Regions from separate parts of the Methylobacterium sp. JK268 genome, predicted to be linked through region 1. Evidence: predicted binding sites of a transcription regulator. Region 1 holds the regulator's gene; each other region holds the start of a gene.
The links. Region 1 encodes LexA, which represses DNA repair genes until DNA is damaged. Its sites were predicted from a motif close to TGTTCNNNNTGTGTTCNG; they were not measured.

Region 1 (4,916 bases):
ATCCCCGAGAACACGATCGCGGCGGCCGAGGCGGCGATTGCCGGCGGCTACGCGATCGAGTGCGACGTGCAGCTCAGCCGGGACGGCGAGGCGATGGTCTTTCACGACGACGGCCTCGGCCGCCTCGCGGGCGAGCCCGGCCGCGTGCGCGAGCGGGACGCCGCCGCTCTCGCGGCTCTCGCGGTGGCGGGGAGCGCCGAGCGCATCCCGTCCCTGCCGGACTTCCTCGCCCGGATCGCCGGGCGCACGCCGCTCGTCATCGAGGTCAAGTCCCGGTTCGACGGCGACCTCGCCCTCGCCCGGCGCGTCGCCGCGGTGGTGGCGGCCTATGCGGGGCCGGTGGCGCTCAAGAGCTTCGATCCCGCCATCGTCGGGGCGCTGGCCGACCTCGCGCCCGGCCTGCCGCGCGGCATCGTGGCCGAGAGCCGCCAGGACGACCCCTCCTACGCCGGCCTCAGCGAGGCGGCCCGGACGGGCCTCGCCCAGCTCCTGCACTTCGCCGAGAGCCGGCCGGACTTCCTGTCCTGGCGGGTGGACGACCTGCCGAACGCGCCGACGCATCTCGCCCGCCTCCTCGGGGGGCGGCCGGTCATGACCTGGACGGTGCGCACGCCCGAGCAGATGGCGCGGGCGCGGGCCCACGCGGACCAGATGGTGTTCGAGGGGTTTCGGGCCTGACCCGTCCCCCGCGCGAGCCGCGCGGTCCCCCCGACCGCCCGCCCCGCTCAGGTGGCGTCCGCCGTCTCGGATGCGAGCGCGACGACCCTGAAGGCGGCGAGCAGGTCGGCGTCGAGCTTCGGGCCCATCGCCTCCATCACGCCCCAGGCCTCGGCGGCCCGCATCGGGGAGCGGTAGGGGCGCCGCTCGGTCAGGGCCGAGAAGATGTCGCAGATCGTGACCAGGCGGACGAGGTCGCCGATCGCCGCCCCCGCGAGCCCGTCCGGATAGCCGGAGCCGTCGAGCAGCTCGTGGTGGTGCCGCACGGCGTCGAGGGTCTCGGCGTCGAAGCCCGGCTGCCCGGCGAGCAGGTCGGCGCCCAGAACCGGATGGGTGCGCATCACGGCCATCTCCTGCTCCGACAGGCCGCTCGGCTTGTCCAGGATGGCGAGGGGGATCCGCGACTTGCCGACATCGTGCAGCAGGGCCGCCCGGACGAGGCGGAGCTCGTCCCGGTGCCGGAAGCCGAGCCGGGCCGCCAGCGCCCCCGCGTAGCCGGCGACGCCCAGGGAATGCTGGTAGACCCCGACCTGGTGGTGGCGGATGACGTCGAGCCAGGCGCGGATCCCGCCCTCGCTGACCGCGTCGAGGACGATCTCGGTGCCGGTGTCGACGTCCTGCGGCGAGGGCGGCGCCCCATCGGCGGCCGCCGCGAACACCCGGTGGACGAGGTGGTCGGCCTCGGCGGCCCGCGCCCGCACCAGCCAATCGGGCCCGCTCGCGCGGGCGGCCTTGTGCGCGGCGAGGAGGTGCGTCACCGCGGCGGCGATGGTCGTCCAGGGCGCCGAGGCCGGCAGGAGCTTGGCGAACCCGATCTCCCGGGCGACCTCAAGGGTCGCCTGATCCCGCGCCAGGCCGAGGCCGGCGATTCCCCGCGCCCGCAGGAGGCTGACGGACCGTCGCAGGCGCGCGGGATCCGCGACCTCGGCCCGACCCAGCGGCACCACCGCAACGGCCGCCTGCCCGTTCGGCAGCGGGTCCTCCAGTCCGACGGTCAGGCAGGGGGCGAGCCGCGCGAGGCCATCCGCGAGGCGACGCGCCGGTGCGAACGCATCCGCGATCAGGAGGATGAAACCGTCCGCCATGGCGAGATCCCGCAGTCCGGCCTCACGAGCGGCCGTGCCACCGCCTTGACCCGCCGGTCAGACCTGATTTTACCGCACAGGGACGTTAAACATCCCTTGGCGTCGGCCGGGTTGGTTCGATATCCGACCAACACGACCGCCGGCACCGACGACGAAGCAGTCGTTTCCGGCCGCCCTGCCGCAGATGACCTTTCCAAATCCCGCCGCGCCTTCCGCCGCGGGTGTCCGACACTCCCGTAAGCTGATCGCGCGAGATTATGACGGGTTCGGCGGGGGGCCGCGATGCGCGGCCATCGCCGTCGCGCGGGCTCGTGGGCGTTCCGACCAAATGCGAGCGATCAGTACTTGCGGATCAGGCTCACCAGACGTCCCTGGATGCGGACGCGGTCCGGCCCCAGCACGCGGGTCTCGTAGGCCGGGTTCGCGGCCTCGAGAGCGATCGAGGAGCCGCGCCGCCGCAGGCGCTTGAGCGTGGCTTCCTCGTCGTCGATCAGGGCGACGATGATGTCCCCGGTATTGGCGGTGTCCTGACGACGGATCACCACCAGGTCGCCGTCGAGGATGCCCGCCTCGATCATCGAGTCGCCGCGCACCTCCAGGGCGTAGTGCTCGCCGCCCGCGAGCATGTCCGGGGACATCGCGAGGGTGCGGCTCTGGTTCTGGATCGCCGAGATCGGCGTGCCGGCAGCGATCCGGCCCATGACCGGGATGCCGACCGCGCGAACGCCCTCGTCGAGGGGCAGCGCCACCGGCATCGCGGCAGGCTTGACCGGCGCCCCCGCCCGGCCGCCCTCGACCACGCTCGGCGTGAAGCGGACGACCTCGCCCGGCGCGCTTGCCGCGGTCTCGGCGATGCGGATCACCTCGATCGCCCGCGCCCGGTTGGGCAGGCGGCGCAGAAAGCCCCGCTCCTCCAGCGCGGTGATCAGACGATGGATGCCCGACTTAGACTTCAGGTCGAGGGCGTCCTTCATCTCGTCGAAGGATGGCGGCACGCCCGTCTCGCGCATCCGCTGCTGGATGAAGCGCAGCAGGTCCAGTTGCTTACGGGTGAGCATGGGTCACTCTCATCGCCTGCGCCGACGCGCGATACGAAACAAATCGCGAACAGGTTAAGCGTTCTTCAAGTGTTCCGCAAGCGGTAGCGTGACGGGAGGAACCATGATCCCCGCCCTGCTCTCTGCGGCGCGGCGGGACAGAGTGTCATCGTCCGCGGGCGCTCACGCGGATCTTCTCCCGCACGAGGGTGACGAGCGACTCGTCGGAGGCGGTCAGGAACACGTCGCCGTGCCGCCGCCCCGCAATGGCCTGCTGGCTGGCCTCGACGGCTTCGGCCGTGTGGCCGAGCGCGTCGCCGTCGCTCGCCTCGGCGGCGCGCAGGTCTTGGAGGGCCCATTGTGCTCCCCTGAGCACGGTCAGGGCGTCGATGGCGCCCCAGAGCTGCGCCTCGGCGGTGCTCGCCTCCTCGCCGCGACGGTTCAACTCCGCCACGCGTTCGGCCTGGGCGGTCGAGCGCAATTCCAGCTCGGCGATCCGCCGGCGAACCTCGCTGAGAAGCGCCTCGACGTCCATCGAGCCCCCTTCGTCGTCCCCTCTCGCAGGGTCATGTAGCATAGCGGAATGCCTGCGGCCATGCCGGAACCGCCGGATGTCCGGGGCGCCTCATCCCAGCGTTTCGGCGTCCTCGTCCTCCTGCGCCTCGCCCTGCTCGTCCTCCGGTTCGTCGGTCTCGTCCGCCGTCTCGGCCGAGGGGCGTCCCGAGGTGTAGAAGTCGCCCGTGCGGATGGCCTCGCCGCTCGCGACCATGACGCTGAGATACGTGTTCAGGGTGCCCGGAGCGACATCCGGCAGCTGCCGGGCGATCTGCGCGTTGGTGAGACCCTGGGGGCCGCAGGTCTCGAGCAGGGTCTTGAGGCGGCCCTTGGCCGAGTTCGCCCGCGGGCCGCGGCTGCCGCGGCCGCTGGTCCGCGCCTGGACCGGCGCCGCCGGGAGCCCGGGGAGGAGCGGTCCGGCGGCCGCGAGGCCCGCGGCCGGGAGGGTGGTGTTGTCGACGATCGCACGCAGCGCGTTCTCGGCGAGGCGCAGCTTCGCCAGTTCCGCGCCGATGCGCTCGTACTCGGCCTCCAGCGCCGCCCGCCGCTCGCTCACATCCGCCAGCGCCTGGGCGAGGGTATCGTTCTCCGACATCGTGCTCCCCTGTTCCCGGGCGCGGCAGGTTTCACAGAATAGCTTGTCGGTCAACGAGATCCGGCGCGGAGCGGCGGCGGTGTCCCGTTGCCCGGCGCCCGTTTCTTCGTGAAGTCTTCACGATGACGGCCGATGGCGGGGCGCGGGCGGTCGGTGCGGGGATGTCAGTGCCGCCGCGGCGTGGGACACTCCCGTGCGCCGGACGCCGATCTGCCAGCGCCCGACCCTCGCTCCCGCGGCCCCTCCCCGTGTACCTCTCCGTCGCCACCACCCATCATCCGGCCACCGATCTGGGCTACCTGCTGCACAAGCATCCCGGACGCGTGCACGAGGCCGATCTCGCCTTCGGGCAAATCGTGGTCTCGGCTCCGAATGCGTCTCCGCCGTGCCGGCTCCAGAAGGCGGAGCCGCCCGATCCGCGCCCCAGCTCCCGAGAAGCAGACTCCGCCGCGGGTTCGAGGCCGCGGCGCCCGGGGCTGCGATCGAGCTGCCATCCGAGAGGGGACCTCCTCGCCGACGGGCTTCTTCCCCGGCGACCAGGCGTGGCATAGACGGGGGCGGGATCACCCGGGGGCGTCCGCCCTTCGATCGGGGCGTGGCGGGATCCGCCCGAGGGCGAGGAGGCGCGATGCTGGCCTATGCGGCACGACGGGTGCTCGCGACGATCCCGGTGATGGCGGTCGTCGCGCTCGTCGTGTTCAGCCTCCTCTCGCTGGCGCCCGGCGACCCGGCCGCGATCATCGCGGGCGACCAGGCGAGTCCGGACGACGTCGCGCGCATCCGCGCCACCCTCGGACTCGACCGGCCCTTCCTGGTGCGCTTCGGCGAGTGGGCGGGGCACATCTTGCAGGGCGATCTCGGCACCTCGATCTTCACGGCCCTGCCGGTCACCGCGCTGATCCGCCAGCGCGTCGAGCCGACGCTGTC
Region 2 (4,916 bases), on a different contig from region 1:
CTTGTTCAGGTCGACCACCCGCCCGTCGAGGATGTTCACCTGGGTGTAGAGTCCCTCGATGCCGATATCGAGGTCCTGCACCGGCGACCAGATGATGTTGGTGCCGATGATGAACTCGCTGTTGTCGCGCAGGACGCCGCTATACGCGAAGGCGGCCGGGCTGGTCACCGGGTTGCCGAGGCCGTTGAAGTTGAACAGCGCGAGGTTGGTGCGCGCCCCCTTCGGGAAGGTGATCTCGCCGTAGCTGCCGAACAGGGCGGAGCGCCACTCCGGCGTCCAGTAATGCAGGTAGCTGCCCATGACCGTCCAGGCGGTCGACAGTTCGAAGCGGCCGTTGAACGGGTTGAGCACGGCGTCGGCGAAGTATTGCGAGAAGGGCGCGCCCTGGATGTTGCCGGCGGCGATCGAGGGGGCGTAGGAACCGGTGTAGAAGGAGTAGCCGGTGTAGTTCTGCGCGCCCTCGGCGTAGGAACCTTCGAGGTAGAGCGCGTCGCCCTTGGCGATCATCGGCAGGTTGACCTTGACGCCGCCCTGGACCGCCCAGCCGTAGGCGGTCTGCGGCCGCGGCGCGTTCACGGTGGCCGCATTCGGCGTCGTCCCGTCGAAGAAGGCCGCCGAGGAGATGTTGCCGCCATTGACCTCGTGCACGGCCGCGGCGAGCTGGGCCGAGCCCCAGGAGCCGTCGTAGCGGAGCACGCCGACGAAATCGGGCAGGCGCGAGCGCTGGATCACGTCCTGGAAGGCGAGGCCGACCGGGCGGCCGAAGGCGTCGACCGCGATGGTCGGCGAGAGGTTGGTGCCCGCGACGGCGGTGGAACCGAACAGCGGCGTCTTGCGGAAGTTCGGGTCTTCCAACGAGATCGTGGCGGAGAAGCCCTCCCCGAACGTCCCCGTATAGGCGAGGAGGTTGGTCGAGCCGAGTTCCGACCCGGCCGAGGCGCCGATGATCTCGAAATCGTGGGCGTAGAAGTCGAAGAAGGACGAGGCGCGACCCGCGGTGAGGCCCGCGAACTGCACGAAGGCCTTGTCGACGTTCACGTATTGCTGGACGCGGCCCGCCGTGTCGATGCCGGTCGCCGCGAAGGCGTTGGCGATGCGCTCCTGCGTGCCCGAGCGGAGGAAGGCGCCGGTGCGGCTAGCGATCTCGAAGCGCACGAAGGCGCGCAGGGTGCCGTAGCCGGTCTGGCTGCGCGCATCGAGGTTCAGCCGGCCGAGGCCCCGGAACTGCGACAGGTCGCCGTTGCCGGCCGAGCGCGCGTAGTTGCGGGCGTAGCCGGCCTCGAGGCGAGCGCGGCCGCCGACGCGCAGGCAGGTGTCGGTGCCCGGGATGTAGAAGAAGCCGGCGCCGTAGGCCGAGCAGATCCGCACGTACTCGACGGGTGCGGCCTTCTTGACCGGCAGGTCCGCGGCCTGCGCGGCCACCGTCGCGAGCCCGGCGGCGGAGGCCAGGAGCAGGGATTTCGTGGACACCATCGCACCCTCGTGGACTGACGCGGGGCCGGTGACGGCCCGTTCGGGACATCTCCCACCCCGAAAGCGTGGCCATGGCAAGGGAGACCGACGCGCAACGCAGGGAAAGCAGGTCTTTCACGACGCGGTGTGGCGATCATGTCAGCATTCGCGGAGCCGCCGCACGTATAAAGCAGTGAGTGGTCGGCTTATTTTACAGTTCGATGACATTCCTCGCCCGGTGCGTCGCGCCAACCGTCCCGCCGCCCGGCCCGGCGGGCCGCGGCGGGACCCGGTTGCCGTTGTACGTATTTTGTTCTAGCACGCGGGTTGGCGGGAGGCACATCCGCTCCCATCTTCGCCGACGAAGCACCGGTTCCGCATTCGCCGGGACCCTCCGACGATCCCCTGTCCCGGCTGCCCTGCGAGCCTCCCGATGGCCCCTCTCGACACGCTTTTCGACCGTGCGGCGGAGGGCCGCGTGATCGCGGTGCGCGGCGCGCGCGAGCACAACCTCAAGAACGTCGACCTCGTCATCCCGCGCGACAAGCTGGTGGTGTTCACCGGTCTGTCGGGATCGGGCAAGTCGTCGCTCGCCTTCGACACCATCTACGCCGAAGGCCAGCGCCGCTACGTCGAGTCCCTGTCGGCTTACGCACGGCAGTTCCTGGAGATGATGGCGAAGCCCGACGTCGACCAGATCGACGGGCTGTCGCCGGCCATCTCGATCGAGCAGAAGACAACGTCGAAGAACCCGCGCTCGACGGTGGGCACCGTCACCGAGATCTACGATTACATGCGCCTGCTGTGGGCGCGGGTCGGCATCCCCTACTCGCCCGCCACCGGCCTGCCGATCGAGAGCCAGACCGTCTCGCAGATGGTCGACCGGGTGCTGGCCCTGCCGGAGAAGACCCGCGCCTACCTGCTCGCCCCGGTGGTGCGCGGGCGCAAGGGCGAGTACCGCAAGGAGATCGCCGAGTATCAGCAGAAGGGCTTCCAGCGCCTGCGCATCGACGGCACCTACTACGCGATCGACGACGTGCCGAAGCTCGACAAGAAGCTCAAGCACGACATCGACGTGGTGGTGGACCGGATCGTCGTGCGGCCCGACATGGCGGCGCGGCTGGCCGATTCCTTCGAGACCGCGCTCGACCTCGCGGACGGCATCGCCGTGCTCGAACTCGCGGACGCGCCGGAGGGCGGCGAGCCCGAGCGCATCGTGTTCTCGTCGCGCTTCGCCTGCCCGGTCTCCGGCTTCACCATCCCGGAGATCGAGCCGCGCCTGTTCTCGTTCAACAATCCGTTCGGCGCCTGCCCGGCCTGCGGCGGGATCGGGCACGAGATGCGGATCGACCCGACCCTGGTCATCGCCGACGAGGCGCTGAGCCTCGAACGGGGCGCCATCGCGCCCTGGGCGAAGTCGACCTCGCCCTATTACGGCCAGACCCTCGACGCGCTCGCCCGCCACTACCGGTTCCGCACCGACGTGCCCTGGAGCAAGCTGACGGCGGCGGCGCGCCAGGTGGTGCTGTTCGGCTCCGACGGGGACGCGATCCGCTTCTCCTACAATGACGGGCTGCGCGCCTACGACGTGACCAAGCCCTTCGAGGGGGTGGTGCCGAACCTGGAGCGCCGCTACCGCGAGACGGAGAGCGACCAGGCCCGTGAGGAGATCGGGCGGTTCATGGCCGAGACGCCCTGCCAGGCCTGCGGCGGCAAGCGGCTCAAGCCGGAGGCGCTCGCGGTCAAGGTCGCGATGCGCGACGTGGCCGAGGTTGCCGGTCTCGCGGTGCGCGATGCGCATGCCTGGTTCACCGCCCTGCCCGAGCAGCTCAGCGCCAAGCAGAACGAGATCGCGGTGCGGATCCTGAAGGAGATCCGGGACCGCCTCACCTTCCTGGTCGATGTCGGGCTCGAATACCTCACGCTGGCGCGCAACTCGGGCTCGCTCTCGGGCGGCGAGAGCCAGCGCATCCGCCTCGCCTCGCAGATCGGCTCGGGCCTGACCGGTGTCCTCTACGTGCTCGACGAGCCCTCGATCGGCCTGCACCAGCGCGACAACGAGCGGCTGCTCGGCACCCTGAAGCGGCTGCGCGACCTCGGCAACTCGGTGATCGTCGTCGAGCACGACGAGGACGCGATCCTGCAGGCCGATTACGTGGTCGATGTCGGGCCGGGCGCCGGCATCCACGGCGGCGAGATCGTGGCGCAGGGCACCCCGGAGCAACTCCTCGCCAACCCGAACTCGCTCACCGCCAAGTACCTGACCGGGGAACTCGCCGTGCGCATGCCGGCCTCCCGGCGCAAGATCCGCAAGGACAAGGTGCTGCGGCTGGTCGGCGCGCGCGGCAACAACCTGAAGGACGTGACCGCCGAGATCCCGCTCGGCACCTTCACCTGCGTGACCGGCGTCTCGGGCGGCGGCAAGTCGACGCTCGTGATCGACACGCTCTACAAGGCGGTGGCCCGCAAGCTCAACGGCGCCGTCGAACACCCCTCCCCGTTCGAGCGCCTGGAGGGGCTGGAATTCCTCGATAAGGTCATCGACATCGACCAGTCGCCGATCGGCCGCACGCCGCGCTCGAACCCGGCCACCTATATCGGCGCCTTCACGCCGATCCGCGACTGGTTCGCCGGCCTGCCCGAGGCCAAGGCCCGCGGCTACCAGCCGGGACGCTTCTCCTTCAACGTGAAGGGCGGGCGCTGCGAGGCCTGCTCGGGCGACGGCGTCATCAAGATCGAGATGCACTTCCTGCCCGACGTCTACGTGACCTGCGACGTCTGCAAGGGCAAGCGCTACGACCGCGAGACCCTGGAGGTGAAGTACCGCGAACGCTCGATCGCGGACGTCCTCGACATGACCGTCGAGGAGGCGGCGGACCTGTTCAAGGCGGTGCCGGCCATCCGCGACAAGCTCGAGACCCTGGCGCGGGTCGGGCTCGGCTACGTGCGCGTGGGCCAGCAGGCGACCACCCTGTCGGGCGGCGAGGCGCAGCGGGTGAAGCTCTCGAAGGAACTCTCGAAGCGCGCCACCGGCCGCACCCTCTACATCCTCGACGAGCCGACCACGGGGCTGCACTTCCACGACGTCGCCAAGCTGATGGAAGTGCTCCACGAACTCGTCGACCAGGGCAACACCGTGGTGGTGATCGAGCACAACCTCGAAGTCATCAAGACCGCCGACTGGGTGATCGACATGGGCCCGGAGGGCGGCGACGGGGGCGGCACGATCGTGGCCCAGGGCACGCCGGAGGGGATCGCCCGCGCCAAGGCGAGCCACACGGGCCGCTTCCTGCGCGAGGTGCTGGCCCGCCGCCCCCTGCGCGCGGGCAAGCTGGCGGCCGAGTGAGCCGCCCCGCCCGCGGCTGAGCGCGAGCCGCCGCCCCCGCGTCCCGGCCCGATCCCCGGTTGCCCCGGCGCGGGATCGCCGCCGCGGCGCCACGGCGTTCGGCTCAGTTCGCCGCGAA
Region 3 (4,916 bases), on a different contig from region 1:
CGATGCTCGCGATGGGCGACCTCGGCGGAAAATGCGCGGACATCAACGCGCTCTACGTCGGCCTGGCCCGCGCGGCCGGGCTGCCGGCGCGCGACGTCTACGGCATCCGCGTGGCGCCGTCCCGGTTCGGTTACGCGAGCCTCGGGGCGAACGGCGACACGATCACCAAGGCCCAGCACTGCCGGGCCGAGGTGTTCCTGTCCGGCTTCGGATGGGTGCCGGTCGACCCGGCCGACGTCCGAAAGGTCGCGCTGGAGGAGCCGCCGGGCCGTCTCCCGATCTCGGACGCCAAGGTGGCGGCCGCGCGCGCGGCGCTCTTCGGCGCCTGGGAGACGAACTGGCTCGCCTACAATTCCGGCCACGACCTGCGCCTGCCGGGCACGGCGGGGCCGCCCGTCGGCTTCTTCATGTATCCCGAGGCCGAGGTGGCGGGCACGCGCCTCGACTGCCTGGATCCGGAGCGCTTCGCCTACCGCATCACCGCCCGGCTCCTGGACGCGGCCTGAACCGGCCGCTCTGCGACCGAGTCGGTCTCCGGGCCGCTCATGAGGTTCGCCAGGCTTCAAGACCGCAGGACTGCCAACGCGTCCGTCCGGGTCTGGCCCCGGGGCGCACCACGCTCGTCGCGCGGGATCTGGAGGGCGGCCGGCTCATCCGTCCGTTCGGTCCCGACATGGATCGTCCGTTGTCCTGCGACGGGGTCTGCCGTCCTGCGGATGTGCGGTCCCCGACCGCCGTTGCGTGTCGTGACTGGCTGATCACGGCGGTGCGTCCGGACGCGCGAAGCGGCCCGAACACCTCTCGATCCTACTCCTCCGCCTCGTAGACCGGCACCCGAGGCCGCCGCCCGCCTCGGCCCGCCGGCCGGTCCGCCGCCACCCCGGCCACCAGATCGGTGATGTGCCGCAGCGCCTCGGCCGGAAATCCCTTCTCCGGCGGCTCGCCGCGTCCCTCCGGCATCAGCGCTCGGGCAAAGCCGAGCTTCTGCGCCTCTTTGAGCCGCGCGCTCGCCTGCGCCACCGGCCGGATCGCGCCCGAGAGGCCGATCTCGCCGAAATACACCGCGTCCGACGGGAGCGGCGCGCCCGACAGCGAGGAGACGAGGGCCGCGGCCACCGCCAGGTCCGCCGCCGGCTCGCCGATCCGCAGGCCCCCCGCCACGTTGAGGTAGACGTCGTGGGTGCCGAGCCGGATGCCCGCATGGGCCTCCAGCACGGCGAGCACCATGGACAGGCGGTTCGGATCCCAGCCCACCACCGCGCGGCGCGGCATGCCGAGCGCCGAGGGGGCGACGAGGGCCTGGATCTCGCAGAGCAGCGGGCGCGTGCCCTCCATGCCGGCGAAGACCGCCGTGCCGGGCGCGGCGTGGTCGCGGCTCGCCAGGAACAGGGCGGAGGGGTTCGGCACCTCCGCGAGGCCCGCATCCGTCATCTCGAACACGCCGATCTCGTCGGTGGGGCCGAAGCGGTTCTTGACCGCCCGCAGGATGCGGAAGTGGTGGCCCTGGTCGCCCTCGAAGGAGGCGACCGCGTCGACCATGTGCTCGACCACCCGCGGCCCGGCGATCTGGCCGTCCTTGGTGACGTGGCCGACCAGGATCACCGAGGTGCCGGTGGTCTTGGCGAAGCGGATCAGGCTCTGGGCCGAGCCGCGCACCTGCGTGACGGTGCCGGGCGCCGATTCCACCGTCTCGGTCCACATGGTCTGGATCGAATCGATGATCGCCAGCGCCGGCGCGCGGCCCTGGCTCAGGGTGGCAACGATGTCCTCGACGTTGGTCTCGGCCGCGAGTTCCACCGGCGTGCCCGCGAGGCCCAGCCGCTCGGCCCGCAGCCGCACCTGCCCGACCGCCTCCTCGCCCGAGATGTAGGCGACCCGCTCGCCCCGGGCCGCCAGCGCCGCCGAGGCCTGCATCAGCAGCGTCGACTTGCCGATGCCGGGATCGCCCCCCAGCAGGATCACCGAGCCGGGCACGAAGCCGCCGCCGGTCACCCGGTCGAGTTCGGCGATGCCGGAGGGCGTGCGCGGCGCGTCCTTGACCTCGCCCGCCAGCCCCTCCAGGGGGAAGACCCGCCCCTTGGCCCGGCTCGGCCGCGTCGCGACCGGCCCGGCGGCGGGGCTGCCGGCGCCCGTCTCCTCGACGATCGAGTTCCAGCCGTTGCAGGCCTCGCAGCGCCCGCGCCAGCGATTGTAGACCGCCCCGCAGGACTGGCAGACGAAGGTCTGGTGGGTCTTGGCCATCGGCGCGGTGGGGAGCTCCTCGACGTTCCCGATATGTCCCCGGCGGCGGCCGGATGCAACGGTGACGCGGGAGCAACGCGCGCGCCGCTCTGGGGCCGCAATCCTCGGCGACACGAGCCTTGCTTCCTCAACGCAGCCGGCCCCCGATGCCCAGCGAGCCCGACGTCCCCCGCTACCACCCCGCGCAGCGCGGCTTCCACTGGGGCATGGCCGCCCTGATCGGAATCGCCCTGGCGCTCGGGATCGCGGCCGCGTACCTGCCACCCGGCACCTCGCCGCGCCGGGAGATCCTCGATATCCACAAGTCGATCGGCCTGACGGTGCTGGTCCTGCTGCCGCTCCGCCTCGTCTCGCGGTGGATCCTCGGCGAGCCGTCCTACCGCGCGCCGCCTTCGCGCCTCGCCCACGCGGCGGCGCGCGCCGCCCACCTCGCCCTCTACGGCCTGATGCTGCTGATGCCGCTGAGCGGCTACGTCGATTCCGGGGCCGGCGGCTATTCGCTGCCCTGGTTCGGGCTCTTCTCCTGGCCGCGGCTCGTGCCCCTCGACAAGGCGCTGTCGCACACGGGCGCCGCCGTGCACGAATGGGGCGCCTGGGCGATCGGCGGGCTGCTGGCGCTCCACGTCGCGGCGGTGGTCTGGCACGCCGCCATCCGCCGCGACGAGGTGCTGGGGCGGATGTGGCCCGCCCGGCGGGTTCAGCCGACGTAGTGCCGCGCGTAGCGCCGGCCGAGATTGGTCAGGATCTCGTAGCCGATGGTGCCGGCGCGCCGGCCCACCTCGTCGACGTCGAGGCTGTCGCCGATCAGCGTGGCGGGGGCGCCGCGGGTCGCGGCCTCCGGCGGCACCGCCGTGACGTCGAGGATCACGAGGTCCATCGAGATCGTGCCGACCAGCGGGCAGCGGATCCCGGCGACGATCGCCTCCGCGCGGCCGGACCCGGCCCGCGGGTAGCCGTCCGCGTAGCCGAGGGACAGGGTGGCGAGGCGGCGCGGCCCCGGCGCCGTCCAGCGGGCGTTGTAGCCCGCCGTCTCCCCGGCCGCGACCTCCCGCACCTGAAGGATCGGAGCGTCGAGCCGCACCACCGGCCGCATCGGGTTCGGCCGCCCCGGCACCGGGTTGCCGCCGTAGAGCGCGTAGCCCGGCCGCGCGAGTTGGTGGCGCACCGCTGGGCCGAGGAAGGTCCCGGACGAGTTGGCGAGCGAGGCCGGCAGGGCCGGGAAGGCCGCGCGCACCCGCGCGAACTCCACGATCTGGCGCGCCGTGACGGGATCGTCCGGCACCTCGGCGCCGACGAGGTGGCTCATCAGCAGCGCGGGCGCGAAGGCGTCGAGCACCGGATCGCCCGCGAGATCGAGGGCCTGATCGGGCGTGAGGCCGAGCCGATTCATGCCCGTGTCGACGTGGAGGGCGGCCGGCAGGCGCTCGCCGCGGGCGCGGCAGAACTCCGCCCACTCGGCGATCTCCTCCCGGGCGCCCAGGACCGGCCGCAGGTCCGCCGCCGGGTAGGCGGGTGCGCTCCCGGGCGGCATGCCGTTCAGCACGTAGATCACCGCCTCGGGCGAGGCCGCCCGGGCCGCCTCGCCCTCGGAGAGGTGGGCGACGAAGAAGGTCCGGCAGCCCGCCCGCGCCAGGGCCGGCGCCGCCCGGGCGATGCCGCAGCCATAGGCGTCGGCCTTGATGACGGCCGCGCAGTCGGCGCCCTCGGCCTCCCCGGCGAGGCGCCGCCAGTTCGCCGCCAGCGCGGCGAGGTCGATCGTGAGGCGGGCGCCGTGCGGCAGGTTCGTCATCGCATCACCGTCCTGCGGGGTGGAGTCGGGGTTCGGCACGACACGCGTTCGCCGCCCGTCGGGGGCTTATAGCCGGTTCGCGGCCGGCGGGCGCCCCATCCGCGCCCGAGCATCGTCGCGCTTGCTCGATTTGGTCGCAGGCGCGGGACAGGCGGGTGCGTTGACCTACGTGAGGATCTCGAGGTCGCCGGCGGTCCGGACGCGGCCCACCGGAGGCCGTCGCGTGACAGACCCGCAGACCGTGTTGCTGCGCGAGGCCGGGCCCGTGCCGGCCGCGCGCCTGGCCTGCATCGCCGCGATCCCGGTGCGCAATGAGGCGGAGCGGATCGGGGCCTGCCTGCGGGCGCTGTCGGTCCAGGACGGCGTCGCCGGGTTCGGCATCGTGCTGTTCCTCAACAACTGCACGGACGGGACGGCCCGCGAGGTCGCGGCCCTGCGCGGGACGCTGCCGGTGCCGCTCCGGGTGATCGCGTGCGTCTCCGACCGGGCCACCGCGGGCTGGGCGCGCCGCGAGGCCATGGAGGCGGCGGCGTCCTGGCTGGAGGAGGTGGGCTCCCCGGACGGCGTGATCCTCACCACCGACGCCGACAGCCGGGTGCCGGCCGACTGGGTCCGGCGCAGCCTCGCGGCCCTGGCGGACGGGGCCGATGCCGTGGCCGGGCGGATCGCCCTCGACCCGGACGAGGCCGCCCGCCTGCCCGAGTCCCTGCACGCCCGCGGCCGGCTGGAGAGCCGCTACGAGGCCCTGCTCACCGAGATCGCGGCCCGGATCGATCCGCGCCCCGACGATCCCTGGCCCTGCCACTGGACCGACTCGGGCGCGAGCCTCGCGGTGCGCCTCTCGGTCTACCGCCGCGTGGGCGGGCTGCCACCGCTCGCCCTCGGC
Region 4 (4,916 bases), on a different contig from region 1:
CGCTCCTCGTGGCCGGCTGCATCCTCGACATGGTGCTCCGGCAGCAGGCGGGGGGTCTGCGGGTCGGGGAGCAGATGACGGTGACGTCCTGGATCCGCTTCCCGGCGCTCTTCTGCACGGGCAGTCTGTTCTACGCCTATCGGCACCGCGTGACCTTCGGCCCGGGGCGGGCCGCGCTGGCCGCCCTCGGCCTCTGCGTCCTCCTCCCGGTCCCGGCGCTGGCGGAGGCGGCCGTCGCGGTGCTGGGCGGCTACGTGATCGTCTTCGTGGCCTTCCACGTCCGGGCGCCCCGCGCCCTGACCACCCTCGAGTCCTGGGACGTCTCCTACGGGCTCTACCTCTATGCCTGGCCGGTGCAGCAGCTCCTCGCCCGGTCCGATCCGACCCTGGCGCCCGCGGCCCTAACCGCCTTCGCGCTCGCCGCCTCGCTCGGCCTGGGTCTCGCGAGCTGGGTGCTGGTCGAGCGGCCCTTCCTGCGGCTCAAGGCGCGGCGCGCGTCCGGGTCGCACGGCGCGCCGGGACTCGCGGCGGGCGTGGGGGTCTGACGCCTGCTCTCGGCGTGACCGGCGCCGCGGAGGCGGGTCTGCGGCGCTTCGTGCGCACGACGGGGTCGCCCGCAGAGGGGGGGCGCTCCGGTTCCCCTCAGCCCGCCTCGTCGGCCTCCGGCCCGCGCGTCAGATCGAGCGGGCCCTTGCCGGGCGCCCGTTCCGGCGGCTTCAGGGTCACCGCCGCGCCGGTGCGGGCGGCCTCGTAGATCGCCTCCATCAGGATCTGGTCCTGCAATCCCTCCTCGCCGGGCGTGCGCGGCGTGCGGTTCTCCAGCACGCAGGTCGCCATGTGGTCGAGTTCGAGGGCGAACTGGTTGCGCACGGGCAGGACCCGCTCCTCGCGAGCCTCCGCCTTGCCCTCGCGATGATGGAGCATCAGGCGCTGGCCCTCATACGCGAAGGCGTTCTCCAGGGTGACCGCCCCGCCCTCGCCCTGGACCGTGAGCCGGCGCGTCTCGTGGGCACCGTAGCTCGTCGCGCATTGCGCCAGCACGCCCGAGGGAAAGCGCAGGGTGAACGCCACCGTCTCCTCGACCTCCCGGTACAGGGGATCGTCCGGCGAGTGGATCTGCGCCTGGACCGAGACCGGCTCCTCGCCGAGCACGGCCCGGGCCCCGTTGAGGCAGTAGAGGCCGATATCCGGCAGCGCGCCGCCCCCGGACAGGGCCCGCTTCATGCGCCACTGCTCGGGCAGGCTCATGGTCTGGGTGTTCACCGCCTCGATCAGCTTGACGGGGCCGAGGCTCTTGCCGCGCACCAGCCGGATCACCTCGCGGTTGTGGGTCTCGTACTGGCAGCGATAGGCGATCATCAGCTTCACGCCCGCCTGCGCGCAGGCGTCGATCATCGCGCGGGCCTGCGCCGAGGAGGCCGCCATCGGCTTCTCGCAGAGCACGTGCTTGCCCGCGGCGGCGGCGGCCGCCACGTGCTCCGCGTGGAGCGCGTTCGGCGTGACGACGTAGACCGCCTTCACCTCCGGGTTCCGCGCCAGGGCCGGGAACCCGTCGTAGCCGTGGATCGCCTCGGGCCGGATGCCGTACTGGCGCGCCACGACCTTGGCCTTGTCGGGGGATCCCGACACCAGGGCCACGACCTTCGCCTTCCGGCTCTGCGCGAAGGCGGGCAGGATCTCCTCCAGGGAGAGCCGGCCGAGGCCGACCACCGCGAATCCGACGCGCTCCTCGGGCGGCAGCGGTGCCGGGGGCGGCGCGCCGGGCCGGTCGGAGGGGCCGCGCCAGTTCGGGAAGCTGACCCGGCCGTTCTCGACCTTGCCGGTGTCGACGGGGTTCTCCGGAGGCGGCGCGTCGGCGCCCTGCGCGCCGCCCAGGGCGGCGAGAGTCGCGCTTCCGGCGAGCATCAGGGTCCTGCGCGAGAGGAGGGTCAGGTCGTCCGGCATGCGCCTCGCTCGGGTCCGAGTTTGCGGGGGTGCTCGCCAACGCCCCCCGGACGAGGCCGGTTCCTGCCGCGCGAAGGACCACCCCGGGGCGGTCCTTCTGGAATGCGGCGATCTACTCGCCGGCCATCATCTCGGGCGAATAGTGCCCGCACCAGTCCGAGGCCGACACCACCGGCCACAGGCCGTGGCCCTGCGGCTCGGGCTGGCTCACCGGCGGATTGAAGCGGCAGAGCCCCTCGTCGCCCTGCGGGCTGCCGGCGTTGAGCTTGTGCGTGTCATAGTAGCGGCAGGTGCGGCAGGCCGTGCCGGTCTCCATCATCGCCATACGGGCCTCCTCGATTGGAACTCTTCCAGAGAACGGGGACCCGCAGCGGTTGTTCCGGCCGGGTGAGCGCCAATTGGTCGCCTTGAACAAATCAAGAACTTGCCACAGCTTGCCCGCATGGACGACCGTCTCGCCAAGAAGCTCACCATCCTCGCGGACGCCGCGAAGTACGACGCCTCCTGCGCCTCCTCCGGAGCGCCCAAGCGGCGGGCGGCGGCGGGCGGGCTCGGCTCGACCACGGGGGCGGGGATCTGCCACGCCTACACGCCGGACGGGCGCTGCGTCTCGCTTCTGAAGATCTTGCTCACCAATTACTGTCTGTTCGACTGCGCCTATTGCGTGAACCGGCGCTCCTCGAACGTGCGGCGGGCGGCCTTCACGGTGGACGAGGTGATCGCCCTCACGATCGGGTTCTACAAGCGCAACATGATCGAGGGTCTGTTCCTGTCCTCCGGGATCGTGCGCTCGCCCGATCACACGATGGAGCAGCTGATCCGGGTGGCGAAGGGCCTGCGCACCCGGCACGGCTTTCGCGGCTACATCCACCTCAAGACGATTCCCGAGGCGAGCCCCTGGCTGATCGAGCAGGCGGGTCTGTTCGCCGACCGGCTCTCGATCAACCTCGAACTCCCCACCGAGACCGCCCTGGAGCGGCTCGCCCCCGAGAAGGACGGCGCGGCGATCCAGACCGCCATGGGCCAGATGCGCGAGCGGATCGCGCAGGGGAAAGCCGAGAAGCGCCGCTTCGCGCCGGCGGGCCAGTCGACGCAGGTGATCGTCGGGGCGGATGCCTCCACGGACGCCGCCATGATCCGCACCAGCGCGGCGCTCTACGCCACGCACGATCTCAAGCGGATCTACTACTCGGCCTTCAGCCCGATCCCGGACGCCTCCTCGATCCTGCCGCCGCAGGCGCCGCCGCTGCGGCGCGAGCACCGGCTCTACCAGGCCGACTGGATGCTCCGGTACTACGCCTTCGCGCCCGAGGAGGTGGCGGCGGCGACCGACGCGGGCATGCTCCCCCTCGACATCGACCCGAAGCTCGCCTGGGCGCTCAAGCACCGCGCGCATTTCCCGCTGGACGTCAACCGGGCGGACCGGGAATGGCTGCTGCGGGTACCGGGGCTCGGCGTGCGCGCGGTGGACAAGATCGTGGCGGCGCGCCGCCACGCGCGGCTGACGCTCGCGGATGTCGGCCGCCTCACCAGCGGGCTCAAGCGGGCGCGCCCCTTCCTGATCGCCGCCGATTACGTGCCGACCCGCCTCGCCGACCGCCTCGACCTGCACGGCCGGCTCGCCGAGCCGGACCCGGTCGCACAGCCGCCGCGTCTCGCCGAGCCGCCGCGGCTTGCCGAGCCGCCGCGGCAGCTCTCGCTGTTCTGAGGCGCGCATGCTCCGCACCGTGCGGCTGGCGCCCGGCGCCGACCTCGCCGGCTTCCGCGACGCGGCGCGGCGCCTCGCCGCCGAGGGCGTGCCGCCGGAGGCGGTGACCTGGACGCAGGAGGCGGCGCCCGGGTTGTTCGGGGCCGCGCTCGCCGTCGCCCCCATCGCCGAGGCGCCGCCGCTCCGCCTGCCGCGGGCGGTCGCCGCCCTGGTGCCCGAGGTGGTGCCCCATCGCGACCCCGAGCGCCACGCACTCCTCTATGCCCTGATCTGGCGGGTGACCCAGGGCGAGCGGCACCTCATGGAGGTGGCGAGCGACCCGCTGGTCCACCGGCTCTCGCGCCTCGCCAAGGCGGTGCGGCGCGACCTGCACAAGATGCAGGCCTTCCTGCGCTTCCGGCAGGTGCCCGGCGAGGGCGCGCGGGAGCGCTACGCGGCCTGGTTCGAGCCCGACCACCACATCCTGGAGGCGGCCGCGCCGTTCTTCGTGGCGCGCTTCCCGTCCTTCGACTGGTCGATCCTGACGCCCGAGGCCTCGATCCACTGGGACGGGGAGGCCCTCCGCTCCGGACCCGCCGGACGCCGCGGCGACGTCCCGGAGAGCGACGCGTTCGAGCCGGGCTGGCGCGCCTACTACGCCAGCACCTTCAACCCGGCCCGGACCAATCTCGCGGCGATGCGGGCGGAGATGCCGAAGAAGTACTGGCGCAACCTGCCCGAGGCCGCGGCGATTCCCGAGATGGTGCGCGCGGCTGGCACCCGGGTCGCCGCGATGATCGACCGGGAGGCCGTCCCGCCTCAGAAGCGCCGGCCCGACCGCGCCCTGGCGGCGATGACGGCGCAGGAGCCGGACTCGCTCGCGGCGCTCAACGGGATCATCCGGCGCTCCGAGCCGCTGGTCCCGGGCGCGACGCAGGCGGTGCTGGGCGAGGGGCCGGTCGGGGCGGGGATCGCCTTCGTGGGCGAGCAGCCCGGCGATCAGGAGGACCGGCAGGGGCGGCCCTTCGTGGGCCCGGCGGGGCAGGTCCTCGACCGGGCCCTGGCGGAGGCCAGGATCGACCGCGCGACCGCCTACCTGACCAATGCCGTCAAGCACTTCAAGTTCGAGGAGCGGGGCAAGCGGCGCATCCACCAGAAGCCCACCGCCGGCGAGGTCGCCCATTACCGCTGGTGGCTCGACCGGGAGCTCGGCTTCGTGCAGCCGCGCCTGGTGGTGGCGCTGGGAGCGACCGCCGTCCTGGCGCTGAGCGGTCAGGCGGTGCCG

Region 2: the regulator LexA is predicted to act here: its motif matches at 1,753-1,770, upstream of uvrA (excinuclease ABC subunit UvrA).
Region 3: the regulator LexA is predicted to act here: its motif matches at 2,265-2,282, upstream of radA (DNA repair protein RadA).
Region 4: the regulator LexA is predicted to act here: its motif matches at 2,352-2,369, upstream of ACW9J6_RS01260 (putative DNA modification/repair radical SAM protein).

The regions. Positions count from the first base shown of each region.
Region 1 covers NZ_JBSVZN010000019.1:40,305-45,220, reverse strand. Annotated here, with positions in the region: gene ACW9J6_RS20335 (glycerophosphodiester phosphodiesterase family protein) at 1-678, shown strand, start outside; gene ACW9J6_RS20330 (HD-GYP domain-containing protein) at 726-1,802, opposite strand; gene lexA (transcriptional repressor LexA) at 2,141-2,860, opposite strand; gene ACW9J6_RS20320 (hypothetical protein) at 3,006-3,374, opposite strand; gene ACW9J6_RS20315 (hypothetical protein) at 3,465-3,989, opposite strand; gene ACW9J6_RS20310 (hypothetical protein) at 4,112-4,540, shown strand; gene ACW9J6_RS20305 (ABC transporter permease) at 4,618-4,916, shown strand, end outside.
Region 2 covers NZ_JBSVZN010000016.1:61,831-66,746, reverse strand. Annotated here, with positions in the region: gene ACW9J6_RS18740 (porin) at 1-1,473, opposite strand, end outside; gene uvrA (excinuclease ABC subunit UvrA) at 1,886-4,798, shown strand.
Region 3 covers NZ_JBSVZN010000004.1:115,324-120,239, reverse strand. Annotated here, with positions in the region: gene ACW9J6_RS06145 (transglutaminase-like domain-containing protein) at 1-506, shown strand, start outside; gene radA (DNA repair protein RadA) at 808-2,241, opposite strand; gene ACW9J6_RS06135 (cytochrome b) at 2,388-2,951, shown strand; gene alr (alanine racemase) at 2,939-4,030, opposite strand; gene ACW9J6_RS06125 (glycosyltransferase) at 4,254-4,916, shown strand, end outside.
Region 4 covers NZ_JBSVZN010000001.1:289,669-294,584, reverse strand. Annotated here, with positions in the region: gene ACW9J6_RS01275 (acyltransferase family protein) at 1-545, shown strand, start outside; gene ACW9J6_RS01270 (Gfo/Idh/MocA family oxidoreductase) at 643-1,944, opposite strand; gene ACW9J6_RS01265 (hypothetical protein) at 2,057-2,269, opposite strand; gene ACW9J6_RS01260 (putative DNA modification/repair radical SAM protein) at 2,387-3,652, shown strand; gene ACW9J6_RS01255 (UdgX family uracil-DNA binding protein) at 3,660-4,916, shown strand, end outside.